DNA from 3 places in the Klebsiella sp. Sb-30 genome. Region 3 is predicted to be linked to each of the others. Evidence: predicted binding sites of a transcription regulator. Region 3 holds the regulator's gene; each other region holds the start of a gene.
The links. Region 3 encodes ArgR, which controls arginine synthesis, uptake and breakdown. Its sites were predicted from a motif close to ANTGAATAAAAATACANT; they were not measured.
Positions count from the first base shown of each region.

Region 1: argC (N-acetyl-gamma-glutamyl-phosphate reductase) is a predicted target of ArgR. The motif match lies at 3,943-3,960, and genes of this name have one in related genera.
Region 2: argA (amino-acid N-acetyltransferase) is a predicted target of ArgR. The motif match lies at 3,234-3,251, and genes of this name have one in related genera.

Region 1 covers NZ_CM172749.1:5,235,190-5,242,149, reverse strand. The annotation lists gene ppc (phosphoenolpyruvate carboxylase) at 1-2,488, opposite strand, end outside; gene argE (acetylornithine deacetylase) at 2,744-3,895, opposite strand; gene argC (N-acetyl-gamma-glutamyl-phosphate reductase) at 4,074-5,078, shown strand; gene argB (acetylglutamate kinase) at 5,085-5,861, shown strand; gene argH (argininosuccinate lyase) at 5,965-6,960, shown strand, end outside.
Region 2 covers NZ_CM172749.1:987,401-994,360, reverse strand. The annotation lists gene cbiB (adenosylcobinamide-phosphate synthase CbiB) at 1-303, opposite strand, end outside; cobalamin riboswitch at 461-622, opposite strand; gene cobD (threonine-phosphate decarboxylase CobD) at 704-1,789, opposite strand; gene amiC (N-acetylmuramoyl-L-alanine amidase AmiC) at 1,804-3,057, opposite strand; gene argA (amino-acid N-acetyltransferase) at 3,285-4,616, shown strand; gene recD (exodeoxyribonuclease V subunit alpha) at 4,780-6,618, opposite strand; gene recB (exodeoxyribonuclease V subunit beta) at 6,615-6,960, opposite strand, start outside.
Region 3 covers NZ_CM172749.1:514,659-521,618, reverse strand. The annotation lists gene AC236I_RS02490 (hypothetical protein) at 1-1,034, opposite strand, end outside; gene AC236I_RS02485 (L-fucose/L-arabinose isomerase family protein) at 1,053-2,486, opposite strand; gene AC236I_RS02480 (helix-turn-helix domain-containing protein) at 2,483-3,382, opposite strand; gene mdh (malate dehydrogenase) at 3,629-4,567, opposite strand; gene argR (transcriptional regulator ArgR) at 4,983-5,453, shown strand; gene yhcN (peroxide/acid stress response protein YhcN) at 5,807-6,070, shown strand; gene yhcN-B (DUF1471 family stress response protein YhcN-B) at 6,173-6,439, shown strand; gene AC236I_RS02455 (barstar family protein) at 6,489-6,764, opposite strand; gene aaeB (p-hydroxybenzoic acid efflux pump subunit AaeB) at 6,926-6,960, opposite strand, start outside.

The sequences.
Region 1 (6,960 bases), 660 kb from region 3:
GGATAGATTCGGCGATCCACGGCAGGTCGGCCATCAGGTGGGAGTCGTTTGCAATATCGAGCACCACTTTGATCCCGTTGGACAGCAGCTCACGCAGCTCCGCGCCCAGTTTCCATAGCTCCGGTTTCACCAGACGCTGATCGTAGTATTCCGCCAGCCACAGGTCAGCCTTCGAGAACACCATTTCCAGCATGCCCAGACGGGTAGAGAAGAACGGCCAGTCGCGACACATGGTTTCCAGCTCGCTCTGCTTGCCATCTTCTACCACTTTTTGCAGCGCGGTACCTGCGCCCAGCCAGGCCGGCAACATCAGGCGGTTCTGGGTCCAGGCGAAAATCCATGGAATAGCGCGCAGGGACTCGACGCCACCGGTGGCGCGACGTTTTGCCGGACGCGAGCCGAGCGGCAGTTTGCCCAGTTCCTGCTCCGGCGTTGCGGAGCGGAAATAAGGGACAAAGTCTTTATTTTCACGCACGTAGCCACGATACATGTCACAAGAGATGTCCGACAGCTCGGCCATGATGTGACGCCATTCCGGTTTGGGTTCCGGCGGCGGCAGCAGGTTGGCCTCCAGGACTGCGCTGGTGTACAGCGACAGACTGCTGATGGTGACTTCCGGCAGACCGTATTTAAAGCGGATCATCTCGCCCTGTTCCGTCACGCGCAGGCCGCCTTTCAGGCTTCCCGGAGGCTGAGAAAGCAGCGCCGCGTGCGCCGGGGCGCCGCCGCGACCGATAGAGCCGCCGCGTCCGTGGAACAGCGTCAGTTCAATACCGGCTTTTTCGCAGGTTTTGATCAACGCATCCTGCGCCTGGTATTGCGCCCAGGACGCGGCCATCACGCCGGCATCTTTCGCCGAATCGGAGTAGCCGATCATGACCATCTGTTTGCCCTGAATAAAGCCGCGATACCAGTCGATGTTCAGCAGCTGGGTCATTACGTCATTGGCGTTGTTCAGATCGTCCAGGGTTTCAAACAGCGGTGCAACCGGCAGAGCAAAGCCGATACCGGACTCTTTCAGCAGCAGGTGAACCGCCAGCACATCGGATGGCGTCTTCGCCATGGAGATCACGTAAGCGGCGATGGATCCGTGCGGCGCTTCGGCGATCACCCGGCAGGTATCGAGCACTTCGCGGGTTTCATTGCTTGGCTCCCACTGACGTGGCAGCAGCGGGCGTTTGGAGTTCAGTTCGCGGATCAGGAAGGCCTGTTTGTCGGCTTCTGACCAGCTTTCGTAATCACCGATGCCGAGATAGCGGGTCATCTCCCCCAGCGCTTCGGTATGGCGGGTGCTTTCCTGACGAATATCGATACGCACGAGCGGTACGCCGAACGATTTCACGCGGCGCAGGGTATCGAGCAGTTCGCCGTTGGCGATAATGCCCATGCCGCAGGACTGTAGCGACTTATAGCAGGCATAAAGCGGTTCCCACAGCTGTTCGTTCTGGGTAATCAGGCCGACAGGTTTCGGCAGCTTCTGTCCTTTCAGGCGAGCTTCCAGCCAGGCCTGGGTTTCCATCAGCTGGGTACGCAGTTTTTTCATCAGATAACGATACGGTTCCTGCGCGCCTTCCGCACCGGCCAGCTCCCGCAGTTCGTCGGTACATTCGACCATCGACAGTTCGGAAATCAGCAGCTGAATATCTTTCAGGAACAGGTCGGTGGCTTTCCAGCGGCTCAGCAGCAGCACCTGACGGGTGATATCGGCGGTCACATTAGGGTTACCGTCGCGGTCACCACCCATCCAGGAGGTGAAGCGCACCGGTACAAAGTCAACCGGCAGCTGATAGTTGAGGTTCTCTTCCAGCTGTTCATTCAGCTCGCGCAGGTAGTTTGGTACCCCTTCCCACAGGCTGTTTTCAACAACGGCAAAACCCCATTTCGCTTCATCAACCGGGGTCGGGCGGTACTTACGGATTTCATCCGTATGCCATGACTGGGCGATCAGCTGGCGCAGACGGCGCATCAGCTGATGGTGTTCGTAATCCGCGATATCTTTATTATCAAGCTGCTTCAGGCAGTTGTTCACTTCCACCATTTTGTGGATCAGCGTACGGCGGGTGATCTCGGTGGGGTGAGCGGTTAACACCAGCTCCAGAGACAGGGACTCCACCGCTTTTTTAATGGTGTCTTCGTTGAGATGAGGTTGGTCTTTGAGTTTTCTCAGGGTGCGGGCAATCACTTCCGGATTGCTGGCCGCTTCGCCGTTTGGCGAAATACTGTGGTACTGCTCCGCCGTATTCGCCAGGTTCAGGAACTGGCTGAAGGCGCGAGCGACCGGCAGCAGCTCGTCGTTGGACAAGTTTTGCAGCGTGGTGAGCAATTCCTGGCGATTGGCTTCATTGCCGGCGCGAGAAGACTTGGACAATTTACGGATAGTTTCGACACGATCAAGAATGTTCTCTCCCAGTGCATCCTTGATGGTATCGCCTAGCACCTTACCGAGCATACTGACATTACTACGCAAAGCGGAATATTGTTCGTTCATGTTACCCCAGACACCCCATCTCATTTTATTTTGTTATACCCGGCACTCTGCAACGTTGAGCGGCGGATAAGCAGCCGTCTTTTATAAAGCCACGTAAAAACCCCCACGTCAATTGTTGCGAAATCGCTTCAGCAAACGAATAAATGGCGGCAATTTGCGAAATTTAACTCAGACGTCGCTTGATAAGCGTTGCTTATGGAAATGTGACCAGAATCACCGTCCCGCCCCAGGAAAAGGGGCGGGATCCGCTGGCTTTTAGTGCCAGCAGAAATGGTGGACAACCTGCGTAATCAGCTCACGGGTCGGCTTGATAAAGCGGGTTTCCAGATATTCATCCGGCTGGTGGGCCTGATTAATAGAGCCTGGACCTAAAACCAGCGTCGGGCAGAGCGTCTGAATAAACGGCGCTTCGGTGCAGTAGTTCACGACTTCAGTTTGTGCGCCGAGTAGCTTTTCAACGACCTGGACCAGCCGGTGGTCCGGCGGGCATTCGTAACCCGGAATCGGCGGATGCAGCTCGGAGACGGTCAGGCGACCCGGCCAGCGTTCGCTAACCGGTGCCAGCGCTTCATCCAGCAGTCCGTTGAGATCGTTGAGCGTCATGCCCGGAAGCGGGCGAATATCCATATGCAGCTCGCAGCAGGCGCAGATTCGGTTTGACGCGTCGCCGCCATGGATAGCCCCGAGGTTGAGCGTCGGATAGGGTACGGTGAAGGCATCGTAGTGATAGCGCTCTTTCAGCGAGTCGCGCAGCTGCATGATGCGACCAATGGCATCGTGCATCAGCTCAATGGCGTTGACGCCGCGCGCCGGATCGCTGGAGTGGCCGGACTGCCCCTGGATACGGATGGCGTTGGACATATGGCCTTTGTGCGCGCGTACCGGCTGCAGAGAGGTTGGTTCGCCGATGATGGCGCAATCCGGGCGTAGCAGGGTCGTTTCGGCAAAGTAACGGGCGCCGGCCATGCTGGTCTCTTCATCGGCGGTAGCCAGGATGTAGAGCGGCTTTTTCAGCTTACTGACATCGACATCGCGCAGTGCATCAAGAATAAAGGCAAAAAAGCCTTTCATGTCGGCGGTGCCGAGGCCGTACAGCTTGTTTTCGTGCTCGGTGAGGGTGAAAGGATCGCGGGTCCAGCGGCCGTCATCAAAGGGAACGGTATCCGTATGGCCGGCGAGAAGCAGGCCGCCAGCGCCGTGGCCGGTACTGGCCAGCATATTGAATTTGTTGCGCGTATCTGGCACCGGCTGCACTTCGACATTGAAGCCGATTTCGCGGAACCAGCCGGCGAGTAAATTGATTAAAGTCTCATTACTTTGATCCAGCGCCTCTTCGGTTGCGCTGATGGAAGGTGTGGCGATCAATGCGCGGTAAATCTCGATAAAGGGTGGTAAATTGTTTTTCATTGTTGACACACCTCGGGTCATGATAGTATCAATATTCATGCAGTATTAGTGAATAAAAATACATTATCGTTGAGCGTAAGAAAACCCATAAAATGTAGGGAAAGTGCTTACGGCTTAACAGGGTGAGGAAGAGAAATGCTTCCTGGACAAATATGACGTAAGAAGGTGAAGAGCCCCGATGTTGAAGACGCTGATTGTGGGTGCCAGCGGTTATGCCGGCGCAGAGCTAGTGACCTATGTAAATCGCCATCCTCATATGACCATAACCGCTTTGACGGTCTCCGCGCAAAGCAATGATGCAGGGAAATCAATTTCCGATTTGCATCCGCAGCTGAAAGGCATTGTGGATTTACCGCTGCAGCCGATGTCAGATATCAGCGAATTTAGCGCCGGGGTGGATGTCGTCTTCCTCGCTACCGCCCATGAAGTGAGCCACGAGCTGGCGCCGCAGTTCCTTGCCGCAGGCTGCGTGGTGTTCGACTTATCCGGCGCCTTCCGCGTAAATGACGGTGCGTTCTACGAAAAATATTACGGCTTTACTCATCAGCATCCGGCCCTGCTTGAGCAGGCGGTATATGGCCTGGCAGAGTGGAGCGTCGACAAACTGAAAGAGGCGAATCTGGTCGCCGTACCGGGCTGCTATCCAACGGCGGCTCAGCTGTCGCTGAAGCCGTTGATCGATGCGGACCTGCTGGATCTTACCCAGTGGCCGGTGATCAACGCCACCAGCGGCGTCAGCGGTGCGGGACGTAAAGCGGCCATCGGCAATAGCTTCTGTGAAGTCAGTCTGCAGCCGTATGGCGTGTTCAACCATCGTCACCACCCGGAAATCTCGACCCATCTTGGCGCAGAGGTGATTTTTACGCCTCATCTCGGCAACTTTAAACGTGGGATTCTGGAAACCATTACCTGCCGCCTGAAGCCGGGCGTCAGCAAAGAGCAGGTTGCCGGTGTGTTCCAGCAGGCGTATGCCGATAAGCCATTGGTACGTTTATACGATAAAGGCGTGCCCGCATTGAAAAACGTCGTAGGTCTGCCATTCTGTGATATCGGTTTTGCGGTTCAGGACCAGCATATCATCGTGGTGGCGGCGGAAGATAACCTGCTGAAAGGCGCGGCAGCACAGGCAGTACAGTGCGCGAATATTCGTTTCGGCTTCGCTGAAACGCAGTCTCTTATTTAAGGTGTGATGATGAACCCATTAATTATCAAACTCGGCGGCGTTTTACTCGACAGCGAAGAAGCGCTGGAGCGTCTGTTTACCGCGCTGGTCAATTATCGTGAAACGCATCATCGCCCGCTGGTTATTGTTCACGGCGGCGGCTGTGTGGTGGATGAGCTGATGAAGCAGCTCAACCTGCCGGTGAACAAGAAAAACGGTCTGCGGGTGACGCCTGCGGATCAGATCGACATTATTACCGGTGCGCTGGCGGGAACCGCGAATAAGACGCTGCTGGCATGGGCGAAGAAACACCATATTATGTCCGTTGGCCTTTTCCTTGGCGATGGTGATAGCGTGAAGGTCACTCAGCTTGATGAAGATCTGGGCCACGTTGGCCTGGCGCAGCCGGGATCGCCGGCGCTGATTAACACCCTGCTGGCCGGCGGCTACCTGCCGGTAGTCAGTTCGATCGGCGTGACCGATGAAGGAGAGCTGATGAACGTGAATGCTGACCAGGCGGCCACTGCGCTGGCGGCGACCCTCGGCGCGGATCTGATTCTGCTTTCCGATGTCAGCGGTATTCTCGATGGTAAAGGCCAGCGCATCGCGGAGATGACCGCGGCGAAGGCGGAGCAGCTGATCGAACAAGGCATTATCACTGACGGCATGATCGTCAAGGTGAATGCCGCGCTGGATGCGGCGCGCGCGCTGGGACGCCCGGTGGATATCGCCTCCTGGCGTCACGCGGAACAGCTGCCGGCATTATTTAATGGCACGCCTATCGGCACGCGTATTCTGGCTTAATATTTCATGCCCGGCGGCGTATTGCTGGCCGGGCCTACAAGACTGTAGGTCGGGTTAGCGAAGCGTCACCCGGCAGAACTAAACGAATTTAAGGAAAATGGTTATGGCACTTTGGGGCGGGCGTTTTACTCAGGCAGCAGATCAGCGGTTCAAGCAGTTCAACGACTCTTTGCGCTTCGACTATCGCCTGGCGGAGCAGGATATCGTTGGCTCTGTTGCCTGGTCTAAAGCGCTGGTGACGGTGGGCGTTCTGAGTGCCGCTGAGCAGCAGCAGCTGGAAGAGGCGCTCAGCGTGCTGCTGGAAGAGGTGCGGGCGAATCCGCAGCAAATTCTTGCAAGCGATGCGGAAGATATCCACAGCTGGGTGGAAGGTAAACTGATCGACAAAGTGGGCCAGCTGGGTAAAAAATTGCATACCGGGCGGAGCCGTAACGATCAGGTCGCAACCGACCTGAAGCTGTGGTGTAAAGATACCGTTGCGGAGCTACTCTCTGCGAACCGCCAGCTGCAAAGCGCGCTGGTGGATACGGCGCAGAACAACCAGGATGCCGTTATGCCGGGTTATACCCACCTGCAGCGTGCGCAGCCGGTGACGTTCGCCCACTGGTGCCTGGCCTACGTTGAGATGCTGGCGCGGGATGAAAGCCGCCTGCAGGATACCCTTAAGCGTCTGGACGTCAGCCCTCTGGGCTGCGGTGCGCTGGCGGGTACCGCCTATGATATCGATCGCGAGCAGCTGGCTGACTGGCTGGGTTTTGCTTCGGCGACCCGCAATAGCCTGGACAGCGTTTCTGACCGTGACCACGTACTGGAGCTGCTCTCCGATGCGTCGATTGGCATGGTTCACCTGTCACGTTTCGCCGAAGATCTGATTTTCTTTAATACGGGCGAAGCCGGTTTTATTGAATTATCCGATCGCGTTACCTCCGGTTCCTCGCTGATGCCACAGAAAAAGAATCCGGATGCGCTCGAACTTATCCGCGGAAAATGTGGCCGTGTTCAGGGTGCCCTGACCGGAATGATGATGACTCTGAAAGGTCTGCCGCTGGCCTACAATAAAGATATGCAGGAAGACAAAGAAGGGCTGTTCGACGCGCTC
Region 2 (6,960 bases), 470 kb from region 3:
AAGGCAGCGGCCGGCCAGGACCGTAAAGATCATCCACACTTCAACGCCCCAGCCTAGCCAGGGATGGAGACTTGCCGCCAGTTTCAGTACGCTCCAGGAGAGGAGCCAGGTCAGACCGACCACCGTCAGCCACATCAGCGCGCCGCCGATGCGCAGCGCGCGGTCGCGATGGCAATAGCGGCGCACGATACGTTGAGTCAAGGTGATGAGATTGCCGATCCAGCGCACCGGATGCGGCCAGCGCGGCGGGTCGCCGATGATAAAATCGAGCATCCAGGCCACGCACCAGGCAAGTAACGTCATCGCCCGGGCCTCGTTGCCGCCCGCCAGCGGGCGGCAATGGATGAATGGAGTCGTACCGCCATACCCTGTTCCTGTTCAGAGTGGTCGGGGTGTAAAGGTGCGCCTGACGCCGTCTTGCGACGGCACGCATCTGAGCAACCCACTTCCCACCGAAGTTGTTGGTAATGACCGACAGGCAGGTTTTCTGGCTTAGCGTCATCCTCGCCCGCCCTTCCCGGATTCGCGGCCGGTGGTATTTACGGGGTTGTCAGCATCACAGCAGCGGGGGCTGCGGAGGCGTTTCACCCCCTTCCCTTGCACCTGTTGGTTACCCTGCTGCTGCATCCGGACTCTCGTCAGACCGGGTGTCTGAAGCAACAGGCGGGCTATTATGCCATACGGATGAGCCGGTCGCTTGCAGTCAGAGGGGGGCGGAAAGGATGGCGCTGAGCGCCGTAAGCAGCCGTTGATTCTCCTCAGGGCTGCGAATCGCCACGCGGTAATAACCGTTTCCCAGTCCCGGATAGTTAGCGCAGCTGCGAATCAAGATATGCTGCTGCAGCAACGCCTGCTGCAGATCGGGCTCCGGGAGATGGCAACGTAAAAAAAGATAGTTCGCCCGCCCCGGATACACGGTCAGGCCAGGAAGCTGACGGAGAGCCTGATAAAATCGACTTCCCTCCTGCGCCAGCCATCGCCAGGTGGCCTGCTGATAGGCGCTATCCTTGAGCGCTATTTCCCCTGCCAGAGCGGCAAACGCGTTGATCGACCACGGCATTTGTTTTTCGCGCAGGCGGGCTACCGCCCGTTCATCGCTGTTAACCAGATAGCCCAGACGCAGGCCGGGAATGGCGTAGAATTTGGTGAGTGAGCGGAGCACCCAGATATGCGGATTATGCTGTAGAAAGGGGATAAATCCCGGCTGGTCAGGAATGAAATCAATAAACGCTTCATCAAGAATAAGCGCGATGCCGGCGTCCCGGCAGCGGGCGGCAATCGCGTCAAGCAGCGGGCGTGCCGGCAGCAGGCCGGTCGGATTATTGGGCGTACAGAGGAACAAACAGTCCAGCTCTGGCGTCAGCACATCGAGAATCGCGTCGGTCAACTGCCAGCCATCCTCTTCACGCAGCGCGAACTCGAGGAGAGTGCAATCGACCGTCTGCAGCGCGCGGCGATATTCTGCAAAACCAGGTTTCACCACCATCGCCGTGCGCGGCTTCAGCCCGTGAACGAGCGTAAAAATGGATTCGGTTTCGCCATTGCCTGCCAGGACCCACGATGCGGGAATACGGTGGTGCTCCGCCAGCGCAAGGTGCAGCTGCTGGTATTCAACGTCAGGGTAGCGCTCCGCCAGGGCAAGATTATCGATAAGCGCCCGTCTGACGCTCTCGGGCATGCCAAGAGGATTAATATTGGCGCTGAAATCCCGCAGCTGCTGCGCCTCAATGCCCAGCAGCGCAGCGGCTTCTCGGGTATTACCGCCGTGCACGCTCTTCAGTAGCGCCATCTCCCGCTCCCGTATTATCCGCGCCTTGCCAGCGTGGCGCCATCGGCGAAGTAGGCTTTAATCCCCGCCAGTATCGACTCAGCCACCTGCTGCTGGAAAGTCGCCGTTTTCAGCTTACGCTCTTCTTCTACGTTACTGATAAACGCCGTCTCCACCAGGATCGACGGAATATCCGGCGCTTTCAGCACCGCGAAGCCCGCCTGTTCGACCTGGTTTTTATGCAAATTATTGATTTTTCCCATTTTTTGCAGCACCGCCTTACCAAACTTCAGGCTATCGGCGATGGTCAGCGACTGCACCATATCGAACATCGTATGGTCGACATAGCGATCGCCGCTCTTGCTGACCCCCCCGATCAGGTCAGAGGCGTTCTGGGTCTGCGCGAGGAATTTCGCGGCGGTACTGGTGGCCCCTTTGGTCGACAGGGCAAATACCGATGAGCCTCGCGGCTGTCGGCTGGTAAAGGCATCGGCGTGAATCGAAACGAACAGATCGGCGCGCTGCTTTTGTGCTTTGGCCACGCGAACCTTCAGCGGAATGAAGACATCTTCATTGCGGGTCATGTAGGCGCGCATGTTGCCCTCTTTTTCGATCAGCGCCCGTAGCCGACGGGCAATCTGCAGCACCACATCTTTCTCACGGGTATGGTATTTGCCGATCGCGCCGGTGTCTTCGCCGCCGTGGCCCGGGTCAAGCATGATCACAATAGGTCGGTCGCGCCCGGCTTTACCCGGCTTCGGCCCGCTTTCTGCCGGCGGGACCTGACGGTCGAGATCGCCTTTGTTGTAATCTTCCAGTAACGCCAGCAGCGGATCCTGAACATCGGTGGCGGTCGCAGGATAGAGATCCATCACCAGACGTTCTTTAAAGCCGGCCACCGGTGCCAGGGCAAAGAGCTGCGGCTTGATGTTCTGTTTGAGTTCAAAGACCATGCGCACGGTTTGCGGATCAAACTGGCCGACGCGCGCGGACTTAATATAAGGGTCATCATCGCGAATACTCGCCCCCATGCCTTTTAGCACGGAGTTAAGATTGACGCCTTCCAGATCCACCACCAGCCGTTCCGGATTGCTCAACGCAAACTGCCGATATTTCAGCACATGACTGGATTCTACCGTAACGCGCGTATAGGTTGACGACGGCCAGACGCGTACGGCGACGACCTGCGCGGCGGCCGCTAAACCCAGCGGGCTGACGCTCATTAACCACATTGCGCCCGCCCCCTGTAAAAAACGACGGCGGCTTAATCCTGACTTGTATCCCGGCATGCCACTCCCAAGCAATAAAACGTATTCGTACTCAAAACAGACAGATTGACCGGAAACTTTAACGAAAGCTGCATAACCTGTCATCAATAAAAGGGTAAACAATCTTAGGCAGTACGCATTTGATCACAGATTTTTATCAGTTTCGTCGCAAATTTAGACTTGCGTTTAACGCCAAAACAGAATAAAAATACACTAATTACGAATAATCATGCATTGAGGGTTGGGTCATGGTGAAGGAGCGTCGCACTGAACTGGTAGAAGGATTCCGCCATTCTGTCCCCTATATTAACGCTCATCGGGGAAAAACGTTTGTCATCATGCTCGGCGGCGAAGCAATCGAGCATGAGAATTTCTCCAGTATTGTCAATGACATTGGCCTTTTGCATAGCCTGGGCATCCGCCTGGTGGTGGTCTATGGCGCACGCCCGCAGATTGATGCCAATCTGGCAGAGCATCACCACGAACCGGTCTACCATAAACAGACCCGCGTCACCGACGCCAAAACCCTCGAACTGGTGAAACAGGCTGCGGGCATGCTGCAGCTGGAAATTACCGCGCGTCTGTCAATGAGCCTGAATAATACCCCGCTGCAGGGCGCCCATATCAACGTGGTGAGCGGAAACTTTATTATCGCTCAGCCGCTGGGCGTCGACGACGGCGTGGATTATTGCCATAGCGGGCGCATCCGCCGTATTGATGAAGAGGCGATCCATCGCCAGCTGGATAACGGCGCTATCGTGCTGATGGGCCCGGTTGCCGTTTCCGTCACCGGCGAAAGCTTCAATCTGACCTCGGAAGAAATTGCCACCCAGCTGGCCGTTAAGCTGAAGGCGGAAAAGATGATCGGTTTCTGCTCGTCGCAGGGGGTTTACAACCAGGATGGAGTGATTGTTTCCGAACTGTTCCCCAACGAAGCTCAGGCGCGTGTGGAAGAGCTGGAGGCGGAAGAGGATTACAACTCCGGCACGGTGCGTTTTCTGCGCGGTGCGGTTAAGGCCTGCCGCAGCGGCGTGCGGCGTTGTCACCTGATCAGCTATCAGGAAGACGGGGCGCTGCTGCAGGAGCTGTTCTCACGCGACGGTATCGGCACCCAGATCGTCATGGAAAGCGCCGAGCAGATTCGCCGCGCCACCATTAACGATATCGGCGGTATTCTTGAGCTGATTAGCCCGCTGGAGCAACAGGGCATTCTGGTGCGCCGCTCCCGCGAACAGCTGGAGATGGAAATCGATAAATTCACGATTATTCAGCGCGATAACACCACGATTGCCTGCGCTGCGCTCTATCCGTTCCCGGAAGAGAAAATCGGCGAAATGGCCTGCGTCGCGGTGCATCCGGACTATCGCAGCTCATCGCGCGGGGAAGTGCTGCTGAACCGCATTGCCACCCAGGCGAAGCAGATGGGATTGAGCAAATTGTTTGTCCTTACTACCCGCAGTATTCACTGGTTCCAGGAGCGCGGCTTTACGCCGGTCGATATCGATCTGCTGCCGGAAAGTAAGAAAGAGATGTACAACTACCAGCGTCGCTCCAAAGTCATGATGGCCGATCTCGGCTGATGTCACCGCCGCGGATCGCGGCGTAAACGCCTTATCCGGGCGACCTCTCCTCCGCCCCCCGGAGCCAGCTCATCTCACATTTTCCCCGGCTAAGCGCTGCGCCAGCCGGGGAAACCGCTGGCGGTTGAGCCGGCGATCCCCGGCTAGCGGCTGAAGGTTAAAGTTACACGCCGCTGGCAAAAATGTCCGCCAGCCCGCTGCGCCGCTCGGTACGGGCGACGATAGACTGGGTTAGCACCTGTTCATCGGCATAAATCGAGAGCCGCTGTTTTGCCCGCGTGATCGCGGTATAGACCAGCTCGCGGGTGACCAGCGGTACGATTTTGGCGGGCAGAATCAACGCCGCATGGTCAAACTCCGACCCCTGCGATTTATGCACCGTCATCGCCCAGGCGGTGTCGTGCTCCGGCAAACGACTTGGCTGCACCGATTTAATGCTGCCATCCGGCATCGGGAACCAGACCCGCAGCCCCTCCCCTCGTTCCAGCGCAATACCGATATCGCCATTAAACAGCCCCAGCGCGCTGTCGTTGCGGGAAATCATCACCGGACGCCCTTCATACCAGCGTGAATGCCTCGGCAGCGTTATCGCCCGCCGACGGTTAAGCATCTGCTCCAGCTGTTCATTCACCCCGCTGACGCCGTAAGGGCCGTCGCGCAGGGCGCACAGTAGCTGAAATTCACCAAAGGCGGCGATCAGTGCCTCCGGCTCGGCCCGCTCGCGAAGCAGCTGCAAATAGCGACCGTATCCTTCCTGCGACTGCTTTAGCATGACTTCATACTCTTCAGTCGTACTCAGCGGATGCAGCACAATATCCTCGAAGGCCTGGCGTAACGTCGCTCTGACGCCGTGACGATCGCCGTTGTTCACGGCGCGAGCCAGGCTACCGATGCCGGAATGGCTGCCAAAACGATAGCTTTTTTGCAGCAGGCACAGGCTGTCGCGCAGCGCGCCGGCGACATCACTTTCTCCCGCCGGCACCGGGTGGCCGGTCAGCCTCTCCAGCTGCGCCGCACGTCCGGCGGTATAGCCGGCATTGACCCAGGCACAAATATCCCCGAGCACCGCTCCGGCCTCCACCGACGCCAGCTGATCGCGGTCGCCGAGGAAAATAACCCGCCCGTGCTCCGGCAGGGCATCAATCAGCCGCGCCATCATCGGCAGGTCAATCATTGAAGCTTCATCCACCACCAGCACATCGAGGTGCAGCGGATTACCGGCGTGGTAGCGCATCCGTTGGCTACCGGGCTGAGCGCCCAGCAGACGATGCAACGTGCTGGCTTCGGTAGGTAACAGCGCCTTCTGCTCATCGGTTAGCGGCAGGCGACGCAGCGCCTCCCCCAACGATTCCGTCAATCGTGCCGCCGCTTTCCCGGTCGGCGCCGCCAGTCGGATACGGCAGCGCGGTTGCCGGGTTGTCTGAATCAACGCCGCCAGCAGTCTGGCGACGGTGGTGGTTTTTCCGGTGCCGGGACCGCCGGAAATCACCGAAATACGGCGGGTCAACGCCACTGCGGCGGCAACTTTTTGCCAGTCGATCTCATCGCTGGCGGGGAACAGCGCGTCCAGCGTTCGGGCCAACAGGGCCTCGTCAACGTCCACAACCTGGTTAGCTTCGTTGAAGAAGCGGGCGACGGTCAGCTCATTACGCCACATCCGGTTGAGATAGAGTCGGTCGCCGCACAGGACGATCGGCGTTGGACGTTCGCCACCGCTGACCGCCTCCGAAGCAAGCAGCAGCGCGGACCAGTCATCGGGGACGCCCGCCTGGGCCAGCAGCTGTTCACGCAGTTCGTTGGTTTTACCGCTCAGAAACTCGTCCGTCCGCAGACGCGCTATCGGCAGACAAACGTGCCCTTCGCCGGCATCACGGCTAAGCACCGCCGCCGCCAGCTTCACCGCCGGATGCGCCTCTTGCGCCACCATCAGGGCAAACTGCACATCTAACGGGCGCAGCAGGCGCTGACTGGCCGCTTCCAGCAGCAGTTCATCCATCGTCATGACAGAACCTCCTGAACGTCTCCGGCAAACAGCGCATCGAGACCGTCAATCAGCGGCTGCGCGGGACGGGTGGTGAAAATGCCCTGCTCGCCCCCCTGCCCGTCCATGCCGCGTAAAAAGAGATAAATAACGCCGCCAAAATGGCGTTCGTAGTCGTAGTCCGCAATGCGGTGTCGCAGGTAGCGGTGCAGCGCCAGACTATAAAGCTGGTACTGCAGATCGTAGCGATGCGCCCGCATCGCCTGTTCCATCGCCTGACGGGTGTAGGCCTCGCGGTCCTCTCCCAGCCAGTTCGATTTATAATCCAGCAGGTAATATCGGCCGTTATGGCGGAAAACGAGG
Region 3 (6,960 bases):
GCCCCGCTGTGCCCGACGATGCAAAGATCCTGATTGAAATCCATCGAATACAGCTCGGTCAGCGTTGCGCTGCCGGCCAGGGATTTCATCAGCGTCAGCGCGATCGCCGTTTTGACGTCGGCCTCAACCGGGCAGGCGATCCCTTGCCGGGTCAGCATGGAGAAGACCGGATTCGATGCGGAGATAATCTGGTGCATATAGCCGCTGGGCTGCACCTCGAAGTGGTTCGACAGCGCAATCAGCCGGTGCTCATCCACCAACCTGCGGGTGGCCAGATAGACCTCAATCATTGAGGTCAGATGCTGCTCATCCAGATCCTCCGGCAGGCGGAAAACCTCTTTCACCTCCCGACCCGCCCGCTCGATGTCGTCCTGGTTAAAGCCGTGGGCAATATTGGCCGCGATATCCTCCCAGTTCAGATGCTTCACGTAGCTGCCGAAGGTGCGGAAAATCTGCGTCTCATCGACGTTGAGATCCATCATCCCCGGATACGGACGGCCAAGAATGCCGATGTTCCCTGACTTCAGGCGACGGCAGGCGTTGGCCGCGTCGCACCACTGGCTAATCTTCTCATCAAGGATCGTATCTCCTTCAAGGTAGCCGGAAACCACCGCAAAAGGATGCTCGAAACGGCGCAGCACGGCGGTCATTTCGGGCAGCCCGGCGCAGGTACAACCTTTGCCCAGCCAGTCGTCGATAGTCAGGGTTCTATCCAGATCCAACGCGGGAACCGACTGGACGTTCAGCAGCACCAGCGTCACGTTGCCCAGCGCGCGCACTACCGGCAACAGGGCCTCGGACGAGGCGTAGGTTGTCAGGTGGCAGAAAATAATATCCACATCTTCCGCCTGAAAGCGCAGCCCCGCCTCCCGCGCTCTTGCCGGATTGTCCACCATGCCTGCGGCAACGACGTCGCGCGGCGAGAATTTCTCCAGCAGCCGCTGATGATGCTCCATCAGTCGCTCTTTCATGCCCGAAAACTGCGGCCAGTACGCTTCAAGACCGATGGCGAAAATACCAATTTTTGCACTCATAAAGGTTCTCCTTTGCGGTTATACAATGCGGGTAGCCGTCACGCCGAGCAGACTGGCGAGCTTTTCAAGCGTCGTACCGTGGTGCCCGATACCGATGGCGCAGTGATGAGCCGCCCCGCCGCGCGACCAGCTTTCGGTGAAGGCCCGGGCGCCACAGGCGAAGCGGTAGCGGCTGTTGGTGTTGCCGATATCCAGTATTTCTCCCGCCAGCGATTCTCCTTCGGCGTACTGCAAAATCACCCGGTTGTTGACGTCCTCCACCACCGACAGGAAGGTGACCGGCCCGTTGCGTACACTCATCTGGATCGAGATCCCTTTGCCGGGCTTACCGTGATAAACCGGCAAAGGCACCAGGCGCACTTCACCTTCAGCCATCGCCGGATGAGCCGGGCCGTCATGCCCCCACAGCACGACATCATCATCGAAATCAATGCCGTAAGGTTCGGCAAACGAGCCTCCGGCCCCGAGTAAAGAGAGAATTTTCATCGCGATAACGTTTTTAACTTCGTACTCCCCGGCAACCGGAATATCCCGCCCGGTAAGCAGCGTGTTGCCCAGAATCAGCGAGGTGACGATATTTTCATTGGCGCTGCCCGGCGTGCCTTCGTAGTAGTACGCCAGCGCGTGCAGTTTGTTTTCCCGGACCAGGTCGTCGAGAGCGACGGCGGTATGCGTTGCCCGCAGCAACTCCCGCTCATCGCAGCTGTCATCGATGACCAGCTTTTCCCTTATTTCCCGCCGTTTCTCTTCTATTTGCCTGTCGGAAACCTGCTCGCGCCAGCTCAGCAGCTCGCACATCTCCAGCGGCTGGAAGCGAACGCCCAGCTTCGCTGAGAGGTTCGTCATGTTGGAATAGACGTCGTACATGCCGTTGTAGTAGTGGCCGAGCACGCCAATCTGCGTCTGCGCCAGCTGCTTTTTCAGCGTCAGCGCCGTCAGCCAGGCGCAGGTTTCCCGCCAGACGTGGGGATCGTTGTGCAATGCTCCGACGATCATTTCCCAGTGGATCCCGGCGCGATTAAAGACGTTCGCCAGTTCCGGCGCGCTGCACGCCTGGCAATGCGCCAGCCACTCGCCGGTGCGCGCCCCGCGATCGGGCAGATCGCGAATCACGCTGTACGGCAACGTCCGCTCCGGCTGGAGGGCCAGGATCAGCACCGGCACGCTAAACTGCTGCACCAGCGGCAGCACGGTGGAGCTCAGGGCATAGGTGCTGATGGCTATCACAATAACGTCCGGGGAAAACTGCCTGAGACGCAGGGCCAGCGCATCGCTTTTCTCCAGCGAATCCACCAGCCCACCGTTCAGCACCGTGAGCGATGGCGCAGAGAGCTGCTCTTCAATCTCCTGCAGGTAGCCCAGCAGGCGCTGTTCGAGGCCGCTGAACTGCGGCCAGTAGGTATTGAGCCCGATACCAAATAGCGCGGTATTAAGCGTGGCGGGTATATTCATAGGTTGTCTCCTGATGAGGATAAATCGTCTGAGAAAGGAAAATGTCCACGTCCCAGACCCCGCGCCTGAAGCGCTCGTCGACAATGGCTGGGAGACTGGTTAAAGCTTTTCTGAAAGATGACCGAGAAATAGTTGCTGTCGCTAAAACCGCTTACCTCCGCCACTTCTGCAATGGAGAGGTCGCTGGTGCCGAGCAGCGTGATGGCGCGGCACAGGCGGCGCTGCATCTGGTAGCGGCTGATGGTCATACCGGTTATCTGTTTGAAAGCGTCGCGTACCGAACGCGGAGAAAGCTGGTGCTGCGCGCAGAGGGATTCCAGCTCAAATCTCTCATTCAGCCGCGAGCCGAGGCTGGCGATGACCAGATCGATATCCTGACGGGCGTGAGAGGCCAGCTTGTCCGGCGCGTAGCGGTGGCGCATCAGCAGAAGCACCAGTTCGAGAAATATCGACTCGCTCAGGCGTAAAGAAACGGGGTCCCGCCTGCCGCACTCGCCGGCCAGGCGCTCGACGTGCTGGCGGATCACTGCCAGCGACTCCCGGGTTAATCGCCAGCTACGGCTTTGCTGGTGGGTTTCCGTGCCGGGCAGCAGATTGTGCCAGTCGGTGCCCAGGCGCAGGCGGTCGCGGCAAAACAGGATGTTGCCCAGCTCGAGGTTATCGACCGACTGGTAGTAATGGCTATCCTGCTGGGTCACATACAGCACGTCACCGTAGGTAATGCGGTACGGCAGCCCGTTCCAGATGTGTAATCCGTTGCCGCGCCAGACAATAACGATTTCGTCAAAATCATGGCGATGCAGGGGGAAGATATCCTGCGGGCAGCGGTGCTCCACCGCCACCGGATGGGCGGCACTCGTGAAGTAATCACTGCGCTTAAGCATTAAGGAGGTCATTTTTTTCCCGGTGATGGCGGCAAGGTGAAATCAATATAAGCCAGTCAAAACCAGCCCCGCCTTAAGAGCCGGGTGGAAATTCGGTCGTAGCGTGACCAAAAAATCAAGAATCAGGAAGGGATTGCCGAAGTTGCAGAGGCGATCACATTTTGATAACAATCAACAGCGCGGGAAGCGGCAGGGGCGTTAAAAACAGCGAGCGGGCAAGGCTGCCCGCTCGTTTATATCATTGGCAAATCAGAACAATTACTTGTTAACAAAATCTTCGCCCAGGGCGATATCTTTCTTCAGCGTATCGAGCATGCCTTCCAGCGCCTGTTGCTCAAATGCGCTCAGCTTACCGAACGACTGACGCTCTTCGATGCCGTTTTTGCCCAGCAGTAACGGTTGCGAGAAGAAACGCGCGTACTGGCCATCACCTTCAACATAAGCGCATTCGACCACGCCTTTCTCGCCCTGCATCGCACGCACTAAGGAAAGACCAAAGCGGGCGGCCGCCTGCCCCATAGAAAGCGTGGCAGAACCGCCACCGGCTTTCGCTTCAACAACTTCGGTGCCGGCGTTCTGGATGCGTTTTGTCAGATCGGCAACTTCTTGCTCGCTGAAGCTCACGCCAGCAATCTGTGACAATAGCGGCAGGATGGTCACGCCGGAGTGGCCGCCAATAACCGGCACTTCAACGTCGGATGCGGATTTACCTTTCAGCTCAGCCACAAAGGTATTTGAACGGATGATGTCCAGCGTGGTCACGCCAAACAGTTTGTTCTTATCGTAAACGCCGGCTTTTTTCAGCACCTCTGCCGCGATGGCCACCGTGGTGTTCACCGGGTTAGTAATGATACCGATGCAGGCCTGCGGGCAGGTTTTCGCTATCTGCTGTACCAGGTTCTTCACGATACCAGCGTTAACGTTAAATAAATCGGAGCGATCCATGCCTGGTTTACGGGCTACACCGGCGGAAATCAGCACCACATCAGCCCCAACAAGCGCCGGAGTTGCGTCTTCACCGGAGAAACCTTTGATTTTTACATCGGTAGGAATATGGCTAAGATCAACCGCCACGCCCGGCGTGACCGGAGCAATATCGTACAACGAGAGTTCTGAACCTGAAGGCAGTTGGGTCTTAAGTAGTAGGGCAAGCGCCTGGCCGATTCCACCAGCGGCGCCGAGGACTGCAACTTTCATCCTAAACTCCTTATTATGGTTAATATAGTCTTTCGTTACTCCGTCGCCTGGACCTTAATTCACAAGATGAACAATTACAATAAGTATGGTTGAAGAATGCGTTCTGGTGCGCAGCGATGCATCCGCTTCGCATTTTCATCCCTGAGACTGACCATCCAGCAAAACGTAGTACCGGATCGACTATTGGTTACAATACACCCAGCTCACTCGGCAAAACAACATCATTCTCATAACATTTAGTTTACTTTTACAGCGATTTACGCGCTGTGATGAAGGCATGTTCCTTAGCAGGGTTATTTGCTAAAATATGCCCCCTTCATAACATTATTTACTTTATCCCCCTGCGGATTATTTGCATAAAAATTCATTACTATGCATAATGATGTTGTTTTTACCACCATAATTTGGGTGACTTATGCGAAGTTCGGCAAAACAAGAAGAACTGGTTAAAGCGTTTAAACTGCTGCTTAAAGAAGAAAAGTTCAGCTCTCAAGGTGAAATCGTCCAGGCGCTGCAGGAAGAAGGTTTCGATAATATCAACCAATCGAAAGTCTCCCGCATGTTGACAAAATTTGGCGCGGTTCGTACCCGTAACGCCAAAATGGAGATGGTCTATTGCCTGCCTGCCGAACTTGGCGTTCCTACGACCTCCAGCCCGCTGAAAAACCTCGTGTTGGATATCGACTATAACGATGCGGTCGTGGTTATCCATACCAGCCCGGGCGCTGCGCAGCTGATTGCTCGCCTGCTGGACTCTCTCGGGAAGGCGGAAGGGATTCTCGGCAGCATTGCCGGCGATGACACTATCTTTACGACCCCGGCCAGAGGCTTCACCGTCAAAGATCTGTACGACGCCATTCTCGTCCTGTTTGAACAGGAACTCTGAGAGCCTCCCCTCTGGTTCCCACCAGAGGGTCTTTTCAAAAATATTGCATTTCTTTAACATTTAGTGTGGTTTTCGGCCTCTATACATACTTTTACCGAATGAACGGGCCAGAAGCGCACAAAATATCAAAATACCCTATCTATATGATTTTAATCGCTATATCAGACTTCTATGGCGAGTAAATGACATTTCTAATTCTTATACGTTATAAAAACGACAATTCTTTGTAATTATTTACTCATACAACCATTAGCGTGGTATTAATATTTTTGGTGATTAGTGTATACTTGATTTTGTGATGAGGGTCACGAAACGAAGAGCCCTCAATAATAAGATTCGACGAGGTGAACATCATGAAAATCAAAACAACTGTAGCTGCACTAAGCATCCTGTCTGTTCTGTCCTTTGGCGCTTTCGCCGCTGACTCTATCAACAGCGATCAGGCGCAAGGCCGTCAGTCAATCGGTACCATTTCCGTCGGCGCGGTGAGTTCTTCCCCGATGGATATGCATGAGATGCTGAACAAAAAAGCTCAGGAAGAAGGTGCGTCTTCTTATCGCATCATCGAAGCCCGTACCGGTGACCACTGGCACGCTACGGCAGAGCTTTATAAATAAGACGTAATGATTGTCGGTTACGAACTAAATACGAATAATTCACAGCGGCCCAGGCCCATATAAAGCCTCCCGCCGCTGCAACAAATGGTTGGAGTAAAGATTATGAAACGTTCAATGATCATCGCATCCCTGGGCCTGGCTTCCGTTCTCTCCTTCGGCGCTAGCGCCGCCGTACATCAGGTCAACGCGGAACAAGCTCAAAACCTGCAGTCGATGGGCACCATCTCTGTTTCTCAGGTAGGCAGCGCCCCGATGGATATGCGCCATGAACTGGCGGCTAAAGCCGAAAAAGAAGGCGCAAGCAGCTACCGTATTATTGAAGCCCGTACCGGCGATAGCTGGCACGCTACAGCTGAGTTGTACAAATAAACCCTCGTCGTCTTATCCGACGACTTGCCCCCGCTTGTCGGGGGCTTTTTTATGCCTGCCTGGCGTTAAACCGTAGCTCCCCTTCCAGCTCTTCTTCCGCTTCATCAAACAGCAATATCAAGGCGCCAAAGCGCCGACGCTGCTTATCGCTTAAGTGAATAAACTCAATCTCCAGCGGCAGCGGCAGCAGACCGCTGGTGACGGCTTCCCACAATGAGTCCAGATTGTTCACCTGCTCGCGGTTGAGCGAGAAGCTCCGCGAAAATTCACGATAGAAATCCTGCTGATCGGCTATATCATCAAAATCAAATGTATAGATAGTCATCGCCCACACCCTGTCAACATCGCGCTATTGCCACCTGCCAATACTGCCTATGCCTCCACGCGCCGGGTTTTCTCTCCCAGCTTCCCTGAACGAAACGCGAATATCCCCGACGATTAAGTATAGTGATAAAAAAACCGACGCTTCAGCGTCGGTTCAGGTAGTTAGCTATTGGTCAATACATGCTGGTACTTACGCA